Regions from separate parts of the Kribbella sp. NBC_01505 genome, predicted to be linked through region 2. Evidence: riboswitches for the same ligand, from Rfam matches in the RefSeq annotation. Region 2 holds a riboswitch; each other region holds the start of a gene.

Region 1 (5,889 bases), 2.0 Mb from region 2:
CCTGCTGACGGTCAGCCGCAGGTTGCGCCTTGGGAGGCTGAGCCGACGAGGCGGACGTATTTGCCGAGGACGCCCTTGGTGATCGCGGGCTGCTTGGGCGTCCAGCCTTCCGTACGGCGGGTCAGTTCGTCCGCGTCGACGTGGAGCTCCAGCGTGCGGTTCGCCACGTCCAAGGTGATTCGATCACCGTCGCGGACGAACGCGATCGGCCCGCCGTCCACGGCTTCCGGTGCGACATGGCCGACGCAGAGCCCCGTCGTACCGCCGGAGAAGCGGCCGTCGGTGAGCAGCAGCACGTCCTTGCCGAGGCCGGCGCCCTTGATCGCCCCGGTGACCGCGAGCATCTCGCGCATCCCCGGGCCACCCTTGGGACCTTCGTAGCGGATCACGACGACATCGCCCGGATTCAACTCCGCCACGGCATCCATCGCTGCGCGCTCGCCGTCGAACACGCGCGCCGTACCTTCGAAGACGTCGGAGTCGAACCCCGCGCTCTTCACCACCGCGCCTTCCGGAGCGAGCGTGCCGTGCAGGATGGTGATGCCGCCGGTGTGGTGGATCGGCTTGTCCAGCGCGCGGATGATCGTGCCGTCGACATCCGGCGGGGCGATGTCGGCCAGGTTCTCGGCCATCGTCTTGCCGGTCACCGTCAGGCAGTCGCCGTGCAGCAGACCGGCGTCCAGCAGCGCGCGCATGATCACCGGGATACCGCCGACCCGGTCCACGTCCGTCATCACGTACTGGCCGAACGGCTTCAGATCCCCGAGGTGCGGGACCTTGTCGCCGACCCGGTTGAAGTCGTCCAGCGTCAGGTCGACCTCGGCCTCACGAGCGATCGCGAGCAGGTGCAGCACGGCGTTCGTCGAACCACCCAGCGCCATCACCACGGCGATCGCGTTCTCGAACGCCTCCTTGGTGAGGATCTGTCGCGCGGTGATCCCCTTCTGCAGCAGGCCGACCACGGCCTCACCGGACTTCCGCGCATACCCGTCGCGACGCCGATCCACCGCGGGCGGCGCCGCCGACCCGGGCAGCGACATCCCGAGCGCCTCGGCGGACGCGGCCATCGTGTTGGCCGTGTACATACCGCCGCAAGCACCTTCACCCGGGCAGATCGCGCGCTCGACGGCGTCGACCTCCTCGCGGGTGATCAGGCCGCGAACGCAGGCACCGACCGCCTCGAAGGCATCGATGATCGTGACGTCCTTGTCGCCCAACCGCCCAGGCATGATCGAACCGGCATACAGGAACACACTCGCCAGATCGAGCCGCGCGGCCGCCATCAGCATGCCGGGCAGGGACTTGTCGCAACCGGCCAGCAGAACCGAGCCGTCGAGGCGCTCGGCCTCCATCACGGTCTCGACCGAGTCGGCGATGATCTCGCGGCTGACCAGCGAGTAGTGCATCCCGACGTGACCCATCGAGATGCCGTCGGAGACGCTGATCGTGCCGAACTCCAGCGGATACCCACCGGCCGCGTGCACGCCCTCCTTGACCGCCTTCGCGAGCCGGTCCAGCGAGAGGTTGCAGGGGGTGATCTCGTTCCAGCTCGAGGCCACCCCGATCTGCGGCTTCACCCAGTCGTCATCGCCCATGCCGACCGCTCTGAGCATCCCTCGGCTCGCGGTGGCTTCGAGACCGTCGGTGACAGTGCGGCTGCGGGGCTTCACATCGACCATGGGGTCACTCTAAACACTTTGCTTCGGCGTTCCAGGCTCTCTAGCGTTCGCGAGGTGGATCCTTTTGGTGACGAGAACCTGGTCGAGCTGTACGACCTCGACAATGCTCCCGGCGACGATCACGCGTACTTCCGCGCTCTCGCCGACTCCCTCGATGCCCGAAAGGTCCTCGATCTCGGGTGCGGCACCGGGCTGCTGACCCGCGCGCTGGCGACGCCCGGCCGGGAGGTGATCGGCATCGATCCCAGTCCGACGATGCTCAACTACGCCCGCCGTACGCCGAGCTCGGTCACCTGGATCTCCGGTGACGCCGGCGCGATCGCGCCGACCGGCGACGTCGATTTCGCGCTGTCCACCGGAAACGCGGTCATGTACATCGCCGACCTGCCCGCGACATTGACCGCGTTGGCAGCCGCGCTCCGCACCGGCGGCGTACTGGCCTTCGAGTCGCGCAACCCCGCGGCGCGGGCCTGGGAGTCGTGGACGCGCGAGGCGACGTACGGGGATCGTGACACGCCCGTCGGGCACCTCACCGAGTGGCTCGACCTGATCGAGGTCAGCGACGGCCGCGTCGTCTTCGACGCCCACAACCTGTACGACGACGGTCGCGACGACGTCTACCGCAACGAGCTCTACTTCCGTTCGGCGACCGAGATCACCGCGGCCCTGGAGGCGGCCGGGTTCACCGTGCAGGTGACCGCCGGCTGGCACGGCGAGGAGTTCGTGCCGGAGTCCCGGCTGATGGTCTTCCGCGCCGAGAAGGTCTAGTCCATCTGTCGCTTGAGTGCCTCACCGAAGCCGGCCACGCCGCCGACATAGCCCCACGGCACGCTCTCGATCCGGCCCTCGGTGCGGCACGCATGCTCCATCGCCTCGGGTTTCGCGTTCGCCCACTTGAGCGCGAACGCCATCGCCCCGTTGGCCGCGACGTCCGCGGGGTCCGGCGTACGGGCGTCGTTCCACTTGGCGCGGGCGGTGAGCAAGTCGGTACGGCGGGCCGTGACTCTGCTCGCGTAGCGCTTCATCCGGTCGTCCCGCGGCAGGTCCTTGTCGGAGGCGATCTCCAGCCAGACCTCGTTGAACACGTTGGCCGCGATGCTGCACAGAACGCTGCCCGATCGGGCCCTCGAAACGACACCGTCACCGAAGTCGATCAACTGCTCGACTCCGAGCCCGGACCACTTGTTCGCCAGCACCTGAACGCGACCGGTGTGCGCCGCGTAGCTGCCCGGGTGGCGGACCAGTGCGGCATGGAAGATCTCGGCCTTGTCCTCCAGCTCCGCCTGCAATCCCAGCGCGGCCCACTGCAGCACCTCCCACGGCACCGAGTCGTCCGCCGCCGAGACGATCGCGCCCTGCAGCACCTCGGCCGCCGTCCGCAGAATGTCGTGGAACATCGCGAACCGCTGCGCTGACACATCCTTCGCCCACTGCCCGGTCCGCACGCCCCACGCCTCGAGCACCAGCGTCTGACCGAACCACAACAGCAGATCGGGGTCCTTGGGGTAGGCCTCCAGCCGCATCTCCAGCTGCTCGCTCCGCCCGACCGCGGCCTTGGCCAACCCGGTCGCCCGGATCGACCGCAGGTTCGTGTTGGCCGGTGTCACCTTCAGCAACGCCAGCCCGGTCGACAGGTCGCCTTGGCGGACCGCCGAGTACGCGGCGTCGAGGTCGTCGTCCAGCCAGGCCTGATCCAGCCTGAACCCGGACACATCGACTTCCGACGCCTCCTTTCGCGAGAAGAACCCCATTCGCGGATGGTAAGACTCCTCGGACCTCTCTGGACCCGAATTGCACGTTCCTGCAATAGGCTCTGCCCTACCGCGACTGGCGAGGGTGGATCACCACCGGGGAGCGGACCCTATCTGGCGTCGTCCGCCTGGGCGCCTCCTTGCGGAGGTCTGCTCATGCGTTATGGGATGAATCCACATCAGACGGCGGCGCTGACGGTCGTCGGACCGCGGGCACCGTTCACGGTCGTCGCGGGCGAACCGTCGTACATCAATGTGCTGGACGCGCTGACCGGTTGGCAGCTCGTGCGGGAGGCCGGTGCGACCTTCGGGCAGCCGGCGGCGGCGTCGTACAAGCATGTCTCCCCAGCTGGTGCCGCACTCGGTACGTCGGTCGCGGACGCCTACCGACGCGCCCGGGACGCTGACCCCAAGTCGTCGTACGGCGATTTCGTGGCGGTCTCGGAGCCGGTGGATCTTGAGCTCGCCGACGTGCTGCGGCGCGTGGTCAGTGATGGGATCATCGCGCCTGGGTACGCGCCGGGTGTGGTGGAGGTGTTGGCGGCCAAGAAGCGTGGCACGTACCTGGTGCTGGAGGCGGATCCGCTGTTCGAACCGCCCTGCGAGGAGGTGCGTGAGCTGTACGGCGTTCGGTTGACGCAGAGCCGCGACGACGTGCCGCTGACTCGCGACCTCCTGGCACCTTCGGTTCCTGAGGACGCGGCTCGTGACCTCCTGCTCGGCCTGATCGTCGTCCGCTACACCCAGTCCAACACCGTCGCCCTCCTCAAAGACGGCATGGCCATCGGCATCGGCGCCGGCCAGCAATCCCGAGTCGACTGCACCCACCTGGCCGGAGCAAAGGCCGCCCTCTGGTGGTCCCGCCACTCCGCTGCCCCGCTCACCGGCGTCGCCATGGTCTCCGACGGCGCCCTCCCCTTCGCCGACAACATCGAAGCAGCCGCCACCTACGGCGTAACCCACATCGCCGAACCAGCCGGCTCCATCCGCTCCCCCGAAGTAGCCGCCGCCTGCACCACCCACAACATCACCTGGTCCCCCACCAACCTCCGCCTCTTCCGCCACTGAGTCCCCCGGCGCATCCCCGTCCCCCGTCCCCCGTCCGCATCCCGCCTCCCGCCTCCCGCCCAAAGGTGGGCCGGCTGCTCTTTGTGCACGGGGCTCGACTTTGTGAACCCACCAACCGTTTCCGGGCGCTCCGAATGGTTGGTGGGTTCCCAAAGACGTCGCTCGTGCCCAAAGACGCGGTTCGTGCCCAAGGGTGGGCGGCCGTGTTCGGAGTGGGCCGGCTGCTCTTTGTGCACGACCCCCAACTTTGTGAACCCACCAACCGTTTCCAGGCACTCCGAATGGTTGGTGGGCGCCCAAAGACGCCGCTCGTGCCCAAAGACGCGGTTCGTGCCCAAGGGTGGGCGGCCGTGTTCGGAGTGGGCCGGCGGCTCTTTGTGCACGATCCCCAACTTTGTGAACCCACCAACCGTTTCCAGGCACTCCGAATGGTCGGTAGGTACCCAAAGACGCCGCTCGTGCCCAAAGACGCGGTTCGTGCCCAAGGGTGGGCGGCCGTGTTCGGAGTGGGCCGGCGGCTCTTTGTGCACGACCCCCAACTTTGTGAACCCACCAACCGTTTCCAGGCACTCCGAATGGTTGGTGGGCGCCCAAAGACGCCGCTCGTGCCCAAAGACGCGGTTCGTGCCCAAGGGTGGGCGGCCGTGTTCGGAGTGGGCCGGCGGCTCTTTGTGCACGATCCCCAACTTTGTGAACCCACCAACCGTTTCCAGGCACTCCGAATGGTCGGTAGGTACCCAAAGACGCCGCTCGTGCCCAAAGACGCGGTTCGTGCCCAAGGGTGGGCGGCCGTGTTCGGAGTGGGCCGGCTGCTCTTTGTGCATCGAGCGGATCTTTGGGTATCCACCAACCGTTTTCGGGCAGCTCGGATGGTCGGTGGGTACCCAAAGTCGCGCTTCGTGCACGGAGTACACCGACCAGGGCGGCGGATTGGAGGAGGCGGCGCGCACCGGCCGGCACCGGCCACCGGCCACCGGCCACCGGCCACCGGCTGAGCGTCGGTAACGACACGTAGTGGTGCCTCGAGCTGGCGTCTGGCGGCCGCTGCCAGGCGTGCGGGAGGTCGCGGCCACCGACCACTACGTGTCCTTCGCGACACGAATCGCGAGTTAGCGGAGGTGGTGGGTGCCGGCGGCGAGCGCTTGGCGGACGGCGTCTGCGGTGGCGAGCGGCGTCTGGTTGGTGGTGTCGAGGGCGTGGTGCTCCAGCGGGCCGAGGTCGGCGAAGGATTCGTGCAGACCGGTGATCGCCTGCTCGTCGCGCAGCGCCCCGGAACCACGCGCCTGCGCCCGGCTGAGCGTCGTACCGAGCGTTGGGCGCAGTACGACGTACGAGATCGCCAGACCGTCCCGCGCCGCGGCCGCGCGGAACGGCGGCAGATACCAGGGGCC
Region 2 (5,889 bases):
GACGAGTTCGACTGGTCCTGCCGCCGGTACGTCGAACTCGGCGCGATGATGCCGGCCGACGGACTCGACCAGATCCGCGGGCACGACGCGATCTTCCTCGGCGCGGTCGGCGATCCGTCGGTCCCCGACCACGTCTCACTGTGGGGTCTGCTGATCCCGATCCGGCGCGGCTTCCGCCAGTACGTGAACCTGCGCCCGGTGAAGGTCTTCGAGGGCGTCGAGAGCCCGGTACGGCGCGCTCGGGCGGGCGAGGTCGACCTGGTCGTCGTCCGGGAGAACAACGAGGGCGAGTACGGCGAGATCGGCGGCCGGCTGAATCGCGGGTTCCCCGAGGAGCTCGCCGTACAGGAGTCGGTCTTCACCCGGACCGGGATCACCCGGATCGCGGAGTACGCGTTCACCCTGGCCGCCGGCCGCCGCCGGCACGTGACGTCGGCGACCAAGTCGAACGGGATCATCCACACGATGCCGTTCTGGGACGAGGTCGTCGCGGAGACCGCGGGCCGGCATCCATCGGTCGCCTGGAACTCGGAGCACATCGACGCGCTCTGCGCGAAGGTCGTGCTGGACCCGGGCCGGTTCGACGTCATCGTCGGGTCGAATCTGTTCGGCGACATCCTCAGCGACCTGACCGCGGCCGTTGCCGGGAGCATCGGGATCGCGCCGGCCGCGAACCTCGACCCGTCGCGCGAGTTTCCGTCGATGTTCGAGCCGGTGCACGGTTCGGCGCCGGATATCGCGGGGCGCGGGATCGCGAATCCGCTCGGTGCCATCTGGACGGCCGCGATGCTGCTCGATCACCTGGAACACCCCGAGGCCGCCGACCAGATCAGGTCCGCGATGGCCGACGTACTGGCCAGGACCCCGATCCGGACGCCGGACCTCGGCGGAACCGCGACCACCGTGGAGTTCACCCGCGCCCTCCTGGAGTTCACATGACGATCCCGCTGCCCTTCAGCTACCAGAAGATCGATGCCGACGGCATCGAGATCAACTGCGCGGTCGCGGGTTCCGGACCGCCGCTCCTGCTGCTGCACGGCTACCCGCAGACCCACCTGATCTGGCATCACGTCGCGCCGCAACTCGCGGCCGACCACACCGTCGTACTGACGGACCTCCGTGGGTACGGCGATAGTGCGAAACCCGCGCCGACTTCCGGGGACCGCGAGTACTCCAAGCGGGCGATGGCCCACGACCAACTGCTCGTGATGAAGGCGCTCGGCTTCGAGCGGTTCGCCGTGGCCGGTCACGACCGCGGCGGCCGGGTCGCCCACCGCCTCGCCCTCGACGCGCCCGAGGCGGTCTCCGCACTGGCTGTGCTCGACATCGTGCCGACCCGGCACACCTTCGAGAACGCCGACCTCGCCTTCGGCCTCGGCTATTACCACTGGTTCTTCCTGGCCGCGGGCAACGGTATTCCCGAGCGCCTGATCGGCGGCGACCCCGAATTCTGGATCACCGCCCGGCTGAACGCCCGCCACGCCGGCGGCTCCCCCTTCGACCCCGCCGCGCTGGCCGACTACATCCGTTGCTTCTCCGACCCAGCCGCCATCGCCGCCTCCTGCTCCGACTACCGCGCCGCCGCCGGCATCGACCTCACCCACGACAACACAGACACCGGCCACCGGTTGGAGATGCCTCTGCTCGCGCTCTGGGGCCAACGCGGCTTCGTCGGCACGCATTACGACGTACTGAAAGTCTGGAACGAGTACGCCGCCGACGTCCGCGGCCACGCCCTCCCCTGCGACCACTACCTCCCCGAAGAACAACCGGAGCTAGTGGTCGAAGCGCTGCGGGACTTCTTCGCCTAGCGGTGGACTACCCAGCCTCGCTCAGTGAGGGTGTCGACCAGCTGGTCGTCGGAGCCTGGTTTGACGAGGAGCTCGACCTCACCGACGGGACGGCCGGGGCTGTGGTCGATGCGGAGGTCTTCGACGTTGGCACCGGACGCGGCCGCGTCGTTGAAGAGGCGGGCCAGCTGGCCCGGGCGGTCGGGGATGGTGACCAGGACGCTGACCAGGTCCATGTGCGGGGAGCCGTGCTTGCCGGGGACGCGGATGGCGCCGGAGACGCCGCGGGCGAGCATCGAGGTGAGTTCCTCGCCGGCCTCTTCCTTGCCTAGGGCAACGAGGACGCGGTCGAGTTCGTCGCGGATCTGCTCGAGCAGGCCGGTGAGGGCGACCGAGTTCGCCGAGACGATCTGGGTCCACAGGCCGGGGTCACCGGCGGCGATCCGGGTTACATCGCGAACGCCCTGGCCGGACAGTTGCAGGTGGGAGTTCGGCGCGTCGACCAGCGTGCCGGCCGCGAGCGACGACATCAGCTGCGGCAGATGCGAGACCCGGGCAACGGCCAGGTCGTGGTCCTCGACCGACAGCTCGACCGTTCGCGCACCACACGCCTCGGCGAGGCAGCGGACGAGCTCGACGGCCTCGGGCGAGCTGGTCTCATGCGGCGTGATCGCCCAGGTCGCGCCGTCGAACAGATCGGCGCGCGCGGCCAACGGCCCGTTGCGCTCCGAGCCTGCCATCGGGTGACCGCCGACGTACCGGGTCAGGTCCGCGGACAGCAACCGCGCATCCGTCAACGGCTTCGACTTCACGCTCGCCGCGTCCGTGACGATCGCGTCGGTCTGCGCGAGCTGCTCGGCGATCACCGCTCCGACATGATCCGGCGGTACGGCGACCACGACCAGCTGCGGCTCGATCTGGACCAGCCGCGACCCGGCACCGATCCGCTCGGCCATCAGCGCGTTGTCCGGGTTCGCGTCGACCAGCTCCACGACGACACCCAACCGCGCCAGCGCGAGGCCGATCGACGTACCGATCAGGCCGGCGCCGACAACGCGGACCGGGCCACGCAATTCGGTCACTGGGCGCCTGTCAGATCGGGACGGAGCGCGGACGCGCCGTGCAGGTAGACGTGCTGGATCTTGTCGCGGGAGCGCTCGGTCTCGGTGTGCACCATCATCCGCACCACCCGCGGCAGCGCGTGCGGTACGTCGATCTCCTGCATGCACATCAGCGGTACGTCGGTCAGCCCGATCTGCCGGCCGGCCACGGCGGGGAACTCCGCGTGCAGGTCCGGCGTGACGGTGAACAGGATGCTGATCAGATCAGCGCTGTCCAGATCGTTCGCCTCCAGAACAGCCTTCACCAGCTCGGCCGACCGCTCGAGCAGATGCCCGCGCTCGTCCGCGTCCAGCTGGGTGGCTCCCCGGATCGCCCGCACCGCCACGTCACGCCTCCTCGTCAAATCACCTTCGCAACGAATACAGCCTAGGCCAGACCAACCACAGGCTGGACAGCCGTCTCGGATTGGGCCTCCGCCGCGTCGACGGTCTGCTCCAGGAGCAGCGCGATGGTCATCGGCCCGACCCCGCCCGGAACCGGCGTGATCAGGCGCGCCACCTCGGACGCCTCGCCGAAGTGCACGTCGCCGACATTGCCTTCGTTGTACCCGGCATCGACCACGACCGCGCCCGGCTTCAGCCAGTCGCCCCGGACGAAGTTCGCCTTGCCGACCGCGGCGACCACGATGTCCGCCGTACGGACGATATCCGGCAGCCCGACGGTCCGCGAATGCGTGTAGGTCACGGTCGCATCCGATGCCAGCAGCAACATCCCGGCCGGCTTGCCGAGGATCGGGCTGCGGCCGATCACCACCGCGTGCGCCCCGGAGATCGGTACGTCGTACGCCTCGAGCAGCCGCATGATCCCGCCCGGCGTACACGACCGGAACCCGGGCTCGCCGAACGCCATCGCCGCGAACCCGTGCATGGTCACACCGTCGACGTCCTTGCGCGGGTCGATCGCCTCGAACGCCGCCCGCTCGTCGATGTGGCTCGGCACCGGGTGCTGCAGCAGAATGCCGTGCACCTCGGGATCGTTCGACAGCTCGGTCAGCGCAGCGACCAGCTCGTCGGTGGTAGTCGCGGCCGGCAGCACAACGCTGCGCGAACCGATCCCGGCCTTCTTGCTGCGGTTCTGCTTCATCCGCACGTACGTCGCGGACGCCGGATCGTCACCCACCAGCACCGTCGCGAGGCACGGCTGCACGCCGACGCTCTCCCGCAACTTCTCCGCCCGAACCCCCGCCCGCGCCACCATCTCGGCCGCGAGCTCGGTCCCAACCATCAATTCAGCAGTCATGCACGCACTCCTCCAGGCATCAAGTCCTATGCCCAGGCGCGCGGCAGAGCGTTCTCGCTCTCGAGCCGGCTGATCCGGCAGGCCGCTCCCCGGTGGTACCCCACCCCAACGCCAGTCACGACCCACCCCAACCCTACCCACCGCCGCCCACCCCGCCCAAAGAGCAGCCCACCCACCCTTGTGCACCGACGCCATCTTTGTGCACCGACCAACCATCCGCGGGCCCGCAGAACGGTTGGTGGATACCCAAAGATGCACTTCGTGCCCAAAGAGCAGCCGACCCACCTTTGCGCGGATCGCGGGCTGGGCCGGGGTGATGCGGTACGGCGCGGCGGGGGCGGGGTGATGCGGCACGGCGGGGCGGGGGTGATGCGGTACGGCGGGGTGGGGGGTGGGTGGGAGATCGCGGGCCTTGAGCACCGATCAACCGTCCAGGAGGCGCGCAAATGGTTGAGGCGTGCTCAAGGCGGACGACTGCGCGTGGCTTTGGGCACCCATCGACCACTTGGACCCGGCGAAAACGGTTGGTGGGTGCTCAAGGCGGCGGGGTGCACCGGCCGCGTGGGTGGTCTGTTAGAGGAGGTTGGCGTGGTCCAGGGCTTGGTAGGCGGTGTCGGTGCCGGTGGTGGCGCCGGGGGTGCGGAGTTCGGCGCGGAAGGCGGCGACGGTGAGCTCGACGGGGACGCAGTCTTCGGCTTCGTCGAGGTTCTGGGTGCCGTTGGGGCGGCAGCCGCGGGCGATGGCCACGTATTTGCGGAAGGTCGAGGAGGTGCCGGCCCAGAGCCAGCCGACGACCTCGATGCTCTCGCAGGTGTAACCGGTCTCTTCTTCGAGCTCGCGGGCCCCGCCAACCGCGGGATCCTCGCCGGGCTCGATCAGGCCGCCGGGCAGGTTGGTGACCACGCTGTCGGGCCCGGGACGGAACATCCGGATCGTCACGATCCGGCCCTCCGGCGTGAGCGGCAGCACGGTGACACCGGCCGCGACGGCTCCCGCGGACTCCGGGCCGGTGACGTCCCAGTCGACCTCGTGACCGTTCGGCATCCGGTAGCGGCGGACCTTCACCGTCAGGAACCGCTGGTAGGCGACCTTCTCCCCCAGCAGCTCCCAGGGCTCCGGGTCGGGGGCCCGAGACGACTCAGCCGCCACGTCGGACGTGGCGGCTGAGTCCAGCGATCGGTCCGTCACAGCGGACGGGTGTCGTCGGGATCCTCCGGCGGCGCGATCGGTGCGTCGTCATCGGAAGCCGACTCCGTGACCGAAGAGGCCGACGTAGGCGAGGTGGCCGACGTGGCCGTGGTCTCCGCCGTGGTGGCGTCGGCGTGCTCGGCGGCCTCCGCGGCGGTGGCCTCCTCGATGTCGGCCGACGGCTGGGACTCGGACAGGATCCGGGCCAGCGTCTCCTCGGAGATCCGCTTGAACTTCCGGACCTGGGTGCGGGTCCGGTCCAGTACGGCGACCTCGAGCTGGTCGGAGGTCAGCTCGCGTGGCTCACTGCTGTCGTGCCCGAGCGCGTCGACGGCCAGTCGCAGCGCGCCGGCCAGCGAGATGCCCTCGCGGTAGTGCTCGCCGACATACTCCGCGACCTGCTCGGCCTGGCCGCCCATCACCGCGTACCCCCGGACGTCGGCGATCGAGCCGTCGTACGTGAGCCGGTAGATCTGGTCGTCGGCCGTGGTCGCGCCGATCTCGGCGACCAGGATCTCGACCTCGAGCGGCTTCTCGCCACCGGAGGAGA
Region 3 (5,889 bases), 600 kb from region 2:
GCGGTTGACGGCTGCTGAGGTGGTGGGGGAGGCGTTGGGGGCGGCTCGGCGGTTGGATCCGGTGTTGCATTTCGTGGATGAGCTGGATGGTGACCGAGCGCTTCGGCTGGCTCGGGAGGTGGATCCGGACGGGGTGCTGGCGGGGGTGCCGTTCTTGGTGAAGGCGCGCACGCCACCGGGGTCGCCGATCATCGAGCGGTTGCTGGCGGCGGGGGCGATTCCGATCGGTACGGCGACGCGCGCGCGACCGGGGCCCGGTTCGCAGACGTATGGGTGGAACGGGAGCGACTACACCCGCAATCCGTGGGACGTCACCCGTTCGCCAGGTGGGTCGACGGCTGGGGGAGCGGCGGCGGTTGCGGCCGGCGTCGTACCGCTCACAACAGGTGGTGACAGTGGTGGGTCGCTGCGGATCCCCGCATCGTTCTGCGGGTTGGTGGGGTTCAAGGGCACGCTCGGCCGGGTGCCGCGCGCGGTGGGCCGCGCGTTGGGCGGGCTCACCACCGCCGGAGTGATCGGCGCGAACCTCGACGACGTCATGCTGGCAACGAGTGTGGTGAGCGGACCGCACCGACTCGATCCCACAGCACTACCGTTCTGGCCGGTGCCGGTGCTCGCCGACAAGCCGTGGAAGGTCGCCTACCTGTCCACGCTCAGTCAGTACGCCGTAGACGCCGGCGTGGACGCGATCGTGCGCGACCGGCTGACAGTCGTCGAGGTGATCGACGTACCGCTCGACCTGTTGCCCACCGACGACGCATGGCAGGTCCTGTCCGACCTGGACGCCGGCTGCGGCACCGAGGCGACGGCTTCAATCAGAGCTCGCGAGGTGCGGGACCGCAACAACACCGCGCTCGCCGATCTGTTCGACGTGGTCGACGCGCTCGTCACCCCGACCACGCTAACTGTTGCCCACGGCTACGACCAGTACAACGAGAACATCATCGTCGGCGACCCCTGCTGGGCGTTCAACGTCACCGGTCACCCCGCCGTCAGCGTGCCGGCCGGGCTGCTCGACGGCCTGCCGGTGGGCCTGCAAGTGGTCACCCCGCACGGCGATGACGCGACCGCCCTGGCCGTCGCGAAGCAGCTGATGGTCGAGCTGCCCAGACCCTAGCGCGGGTGCTTGTTGTGCCAGTCCTTCATGGTCTGCACGAGATCGGCATGCACGAAGGTAAAAAAGTCCGCGGCCTCGGCGAGCCGACGGCCGACGGTCGTATCCGCGCCGAAGAGGTTGGCCCCGTAGCTGCTGCTGGCGGCCCATTCGGTCAGCGCCTGGTTGCGGCGTTCGAGGATCGCGGCGAACACGTCCTCGCGGATCCGGTAGTGATCCTTGCGCGAACCAGGCATCCGCTCCCGCGAGATGAACGACATCTGGATCAGCTGCCGGACCGCGCCCGAGACCGCAGGCTGGCTGATCTTCAGGGTGTCGGCCAGCTCGGCCGCGGTCATCGTCCCGTCGGGGCTGACCAGCATCCGGCCCATCACCCGCGCCGACATCGTCGGTACGCCGCTGTTCGCCATCACACCGGCGAAGCGTTCGACGTACTGACTGATCTCTTCCGGGGTGGGCGTCATGATTGAACCTTACATTAATTAGAAGATTCTGATTGTTGCCGAAAGCAAGAAGCCGGCGCCGTTCCGCGGTGGGAACGGCGCCGGCCGGGATGATCAGCTGAGCACGAGGCCCGGGTAGAGCGGGTGCTTGTCGAGGATCTCGGCGGAGGCCGCGCGGGTCTTGTCGGCAACCCCGTCGGCCAGCACGTACTTGGCCTTCGACGGCGCACCGGCGGCGGTCGTGGTCGGCGTCACCGAGGACAGCACGTCGACGATCAGCTCGGCCACCTTGTCGAACTCGTCGGCGCCGAAGCCGCGGGTGGTCAGGGCCGGCGTACCGATCCGGACGCCCGAGGTGTACCAGGCGCCGTTCGGGTCGCGGGGGACCGCGTTGCGGTTGGTGACGATGCCAGCGTCGAGCAGCGCCGACTCGGCCTGCCGGCCGGTGATCCCGTACGCCGAGACGTCCAGCAGGACCAGGTGGTTCTCCGTACCGTCCGTGACGAGCTTGACGCCACGCTTCATCAGACCCTCGGCGAGGGTGACCGCGTTGTCGGCGACGGCCTGCGCGTAGGTCTGGAAGGACGGCTGCCGGGCCTCTGCCAGCGCGACCGCCTTGGCGGCCATCGTCTGGCTGAGCGGACCGCCCAGGACCATCGGGCAACCGCGGTCGACGGACTCGGCGTACTCCGGCTGGCACAGCACCATGCCGCCGCGCGGGCCGCGCAGCGACTTGTGCGTGGTGGTCGTGGTGACGTGCGCGTGCGGCACCGGGTCGAAGTCGCCGGTGAAGACCTTGCCCGCGACCAGACCGGCGAAGTGCGCCATGTCGACCATCAGGGTGGCGCCGACCTCGTCGGCGATCTCGCGCATCTTCGCGAAGTCGACCTTGCGTGGGTACGCCGAGTAACCCGCGATCAGGATCAGCGGCTTGAACTCACGGGCCTTGCGGGCGACCTCGTCGTAGTCCAGCAGGCCGGTCTCGGGGTTGGTGCCGTAGGAGTGCTGGTTGAACATCTTGCCGGAGATGTTCGGGCGGAAGCCGTGCGTCAGGTGACCGCCGGCGTCCAGTGACATGCCGAGCATCCGCTGGTCGCCGAGCGCCTTGCGGAGCTTGCTCCAGTCCTCGTCGGACAGGTCGTTGACGTGCTTGGCCCCGGCCTCGGCCAGGGTCGGGGACTCGATCCGCTGGGCCAGGATCGCCCAGAAGGCGACCAGGTTGGCGTCGATGCCGGAGTGCGGCTGGACGTAGGCGTGCGGGGCGTTGAACAGCGCCTTGGCGTGCTCGGCCGCGGCCGTCTCGACGGTGTCCACGTTCTGGCAGCCGGCGTAGAAGCGGTGCCCGACGGTGCCCTCGGCGTACTTGTCGGACAGCCAGTTGCCCATCGTCAGCAAGGTGGCCGGGGAGGCGTAGTTCTCACTCGCGATCAGCTTCAGCGAGGAGCGCTGGTCTTCCAGCTCGGCCTTGATCGCTCCGGCGATCGTCGGCTCGACGGCGGCGATCACCTGCAGGGCGTTGTTGTACGCGGCCGACGCTGCGGCAGCGTCGAAGGGTTGATGAGTCATCGATGTCTCTCCTGCGGTTTGCAGTGGGTCGAAGGCACCCAGGCGCACGGTGCCGACGGTTTTCGCTCCCCGGTGGTTCTCCACCTCAGCGCGCCAGTCGCGACCCTGGTCACCCTATCGTGCGTGCGCCGTACTCAGGACCTGCGGGCGTACCGGTAGGCCAGCCAGTTGTCGGCGGCACGTTGCGCCTGCTGCGGGGTGAACTCGGACAGACAGGCGTCGTCGCTGTAGTCCATGAAGTTGTGCACCGGCGCGAGGCTCGAACCGTCGCAGGCCAGCTTGCCGGTCGGGCAGCCGTCGGTCGGGCTCGCCTCGGCCGGGGTGTCTGCCACGTAGTCACCTTGGGTGGTGCAGCCGTTCTGGAAGACGTGATAGAGCCCGAGCCAGTGCCCGGTCTCGTGCAGGGCCTGCTTGCCTTCGTTGAAGTGCGTGCTCGCGCCGCCGGGCAACGTCGTGTATTTGATCATCACGCCGTCCCGGACCGGGTCGTCGGCGCGCGTCCACGGGAACGTGGCGATGCCGATCAGCCCGCTGAGCGATCCGTCGTTCGGGTCCTGGTACTGCGGCTCGTTCAGGTAGAGGTTGAGATCGCCCGGCCCGCCCTTGTGGAGTGCGGTCTTCATCGCCGCCTCGTCCGGCAGGGTCGGACCTTCGTCGGAGGTGTGAACGGTGTGCCAGGTCTTGTTGTCGGTGTAGTCCAAGCCGACGAGTGTGAAGGCGAACATGTTCGCGGACGTGGCCGCGAAGTTGCGGTTCAGCGCCTGGAGCTGCTTGACGACGTCGGTGGGTGAAACCTTGCCGGTCGCGCCGTCGTGGACCACGTGCACGTAGACCTGGATCCGCGCCTGACCTTTGCCGACCTTGGCGTGCACGGTGCCGTCCGGGTCCTTGGTCAGCAGGCGCCGGGGGAGTGCGCCGGACGCGTACGCGTCGCGGAGGATCTGCGGCGCGCGGCTGCCGTCGGGGAGGACGTCGTCCTGAGCGGCCCGCTGCCCGCCGATCAGGTCGCGCGGTCGGTCGGTGTGAGCTTGCTGCGGCGTGAGGCAGTCCACCGGAGTGGTTGCACTGGCCACGGGGGCTACGAGCGCCGAGCCGACCAGTGCGGCCGCGAACACGAACTGACGGGCTTTGAGCATGAGGTCGACGATAGGTCGGCTGTGGGTCAGTCGATCGTGCGCTCGACGATCTCCTGGAACGGCGTCGTACGCGGCAGGGTCCCGAACACTCCACCCCAGTCCCCGGCCAGGCGCGACGCCACGAACGCGTCCGCCACCGCAGGCGTCGAGTGGCGCACTAGCAGCGACGCCTGCAGGCACAACGCCATCCGCGCCGCCAGCCGCCGAGCCCCGGCCTCAGCGCCGTCGATGTCTGACAGAGCCTGCAGTACGTCGTGCACTGCCGCATCCAACCGATGGTCCGCACCCTGTGCCGCGCCAACCTCCAGCAGCCAGGCATCCAGAGACTCCGGTCGCCGCAAGGCGCGTAGTACGTCGAGTGCGTTCACGTTCCCGGAGCCTTCCCAGATCGAGTTCAGCGGCGACTCCCGGAAGAGCAGCGGCAACCCCGACTCCTCCACGAACCCGTTCCCGCCCAAACACTCCAGCGCCTCCGCCACCATGAACGAAGTCCGCTTGCAGACCCAGAACTTTGCCAACGGCAACGCAATCCGCCGGAAGGCTCCGGCCGGGTCGTCGCCGGAGGCTGAGGCATCCACGGCGGCGGCCAGCCGCATCGCGAGAGCGGTTGCTGCTTCGCTCTCGATTGCGAGGTCGGCCAGGACGTTCTGCATGGCGGGCTTGTCGGCGAGCAGGCCGCCGAAGGCTGAGCGGTGTTTGGTGTGCCAGACGGCTTCGACCAGGGCTTTTCGCTGGAGGGAGGCGGAGCCCAGGACGCAGTCGAGGCGGGTGGCGGCGACCATCTCGATGATGGTGCGGACGCCGGCGCCTTCGTCGCCCAGGCGGTAGCCGACGGTGCTGTGGAACTCGACCTCGCTGGACGCGTTGGAGCGGTTGCCGAGTTTGTCCTTCAGACGCTGCAGCGCGAACGTGTTCCGGTTGCCGTCAGCAAGCACCCGGGGGACGACGAAACAGCTCAGTCCGTCCGACGCCTGGGCGAGCACCAGGAACACGTCGACCTGAGGCGCCGAGCAGAACCACTTGTGCCCGTCCAGCAGATACTCCCCATCCCCGCCTGCCGGAGTCGCCGTGGTCAGGTTTGCCCGGACGTCCGAACCACCCTGCTTCTCGGTCATCCCCATCCCCGCCAGCACGCCACGCTTCGCTGCCCCGGGCAACCGCCGTACGTCGTACTCGGTGGAAGCCAGTTGCGGAACCCACTCGGCCGCGAGCCGCTCGTCGGTCCGCAAAGCCGGTACGGCGGCATACGTCATCGAGATCGGGCACCCGTGGCCGGGCTCGACCTGCGACCAGACGTAGAACCCGGCCGCCCGGGTCAGATGTGGGGAGGGCTGGGAACTCGTCCACGGCGCGGCCTGGAGCCCGAAGCCGACGGCCTGCTCCATCAGCCAGTGCCACGACGGGTGGAACTCGACCTCGTCGATCCGGTTCCCGTAGCGGTCGTGGGTGCGCAGGACCGGGGGATTCTGGTTCGCCGGGAGCGCGTGGGAGAGCGCTTCCTCGGATCCCGCGACCTCTCCGATCCGGACCAGACCGGGATCCTTCACGAGGTCCGCGTACGGCCGCAGAGCGTCACCGAGGGCAGCGTCGGAGGTAAAGAAGTTCACCCCGTGCAGTGGGGGAGCCTGAT

What was found. A riboswitch is a leader RNA that binds a small molecule or an ion and turns the genes downstream of it on or off. The one in region 2 is predicted to bind ZMP and ZTP.
Region 1: another riboswitch for ZMP and ZTP. It lies ahead of OG474_RS02965 (5-aminoimidazole-4-carboxamide ribonucleotide transformylase); the one in region 2 lies ahead of OG474_RS40550 (bifunctional 5,10-methylenetetrahydrofolate dehydrogenase/5,10-methenyltetrahydrofolate cyclohydrolase).
Region 3: another riboswitch for ZMP and ZTP. It lies ahead of OG474_RS37725 (glycine hydroxymethyltransferase); the one in region 2 lies ahead of OG474_RS40550 (bifunctional 5,10-methylenetetrahydrofolate dehydrogenase/5,10-methenyltetrahydrofolate cyclohydrolase).

The regions. Positions count from the first base shown of each region.
Region 1 is NZ_CP109425.1:672,412-678,300, forward strand. It holds gene OG474_RS02945 (hypothetical protein) at 1-8, shown strand, start outside; gene ilvD (dihydroxy-acid dehydratase) at 12-1,679, opposite strand; gene OG474_RS02955 (class I SAM-dependent methyltransferase) at 1,734-2,447, shown strand; gene OG474_RS02960 (hypothetical protein) at 2,444-3,430, opposite strand; ZMP/ZTP riboswitch at 3,499-3,571, shown strand; gene OG474_RS02965 (5-aminoimidazole-4-carboxamide ribonucleotide transformylase) at 3,587-4,498, shown strand; gene OG474_RS02970 (AAA family ATPase) at 5,608-5,889, opposite strand, start outside.
Region 2 is NZ_CP109425.1:8,626,067-8,631,955, forward strand. It holds gene OG474_RS40530 (tartrate dehydrogenase) at 1-939, shown strand, start outside; gene OG474_RS40535 (alpha/beta fold hydrolase) at 936-1,811, shown strand; gene OG474_RS40540 (prephenate dehydrogenase) at 1,808-2,872, opposite strand; gene aroH (chorismate mutase) at 2,869-3,237, opposite strand; gene OG474_RS40550 (bifunctional 5,10-methylenetetrahydrofolate dehydrogenase/5,10-methenyltetrahydrofolate cyclohydrolase) at 3,279-4,151, opposite strand; ZMP/ZTP riboswitch at 4,175-4,280, opposite strand; gene OG474_RS40555 (NUDIX hydrolase) at 4,725-5,339, opposite strand; gene prcA (proteasome subunit alpha) at 5,336-5,889, opposite strand, start outside.
Region 3 is NZ_CP109425.1:8,030,394-8,036,282, forward strand. It holds gene OG474_RS37715 (amidase) at 1-1,117, shown strand, start outside; gene OG474_RS37720 (GbsR/MarR family transcriptional regulator) at 1,114-1,578, opposite strand; gene OG474_RS37725 (glycine hydroxymethyltransferase) at 1,672-3,123, opposite strand; ZMP/ZTP riboswitch at 3,153-3,234, opposite strand; gene OG474_RS37730 (zinc metalloprotease) at 3,258-4,259, opposite strand; gene OG474_RS37735 (acyl-CoA dehydrogenase family protein) at 4,286-5,889, opposite strand, start outside.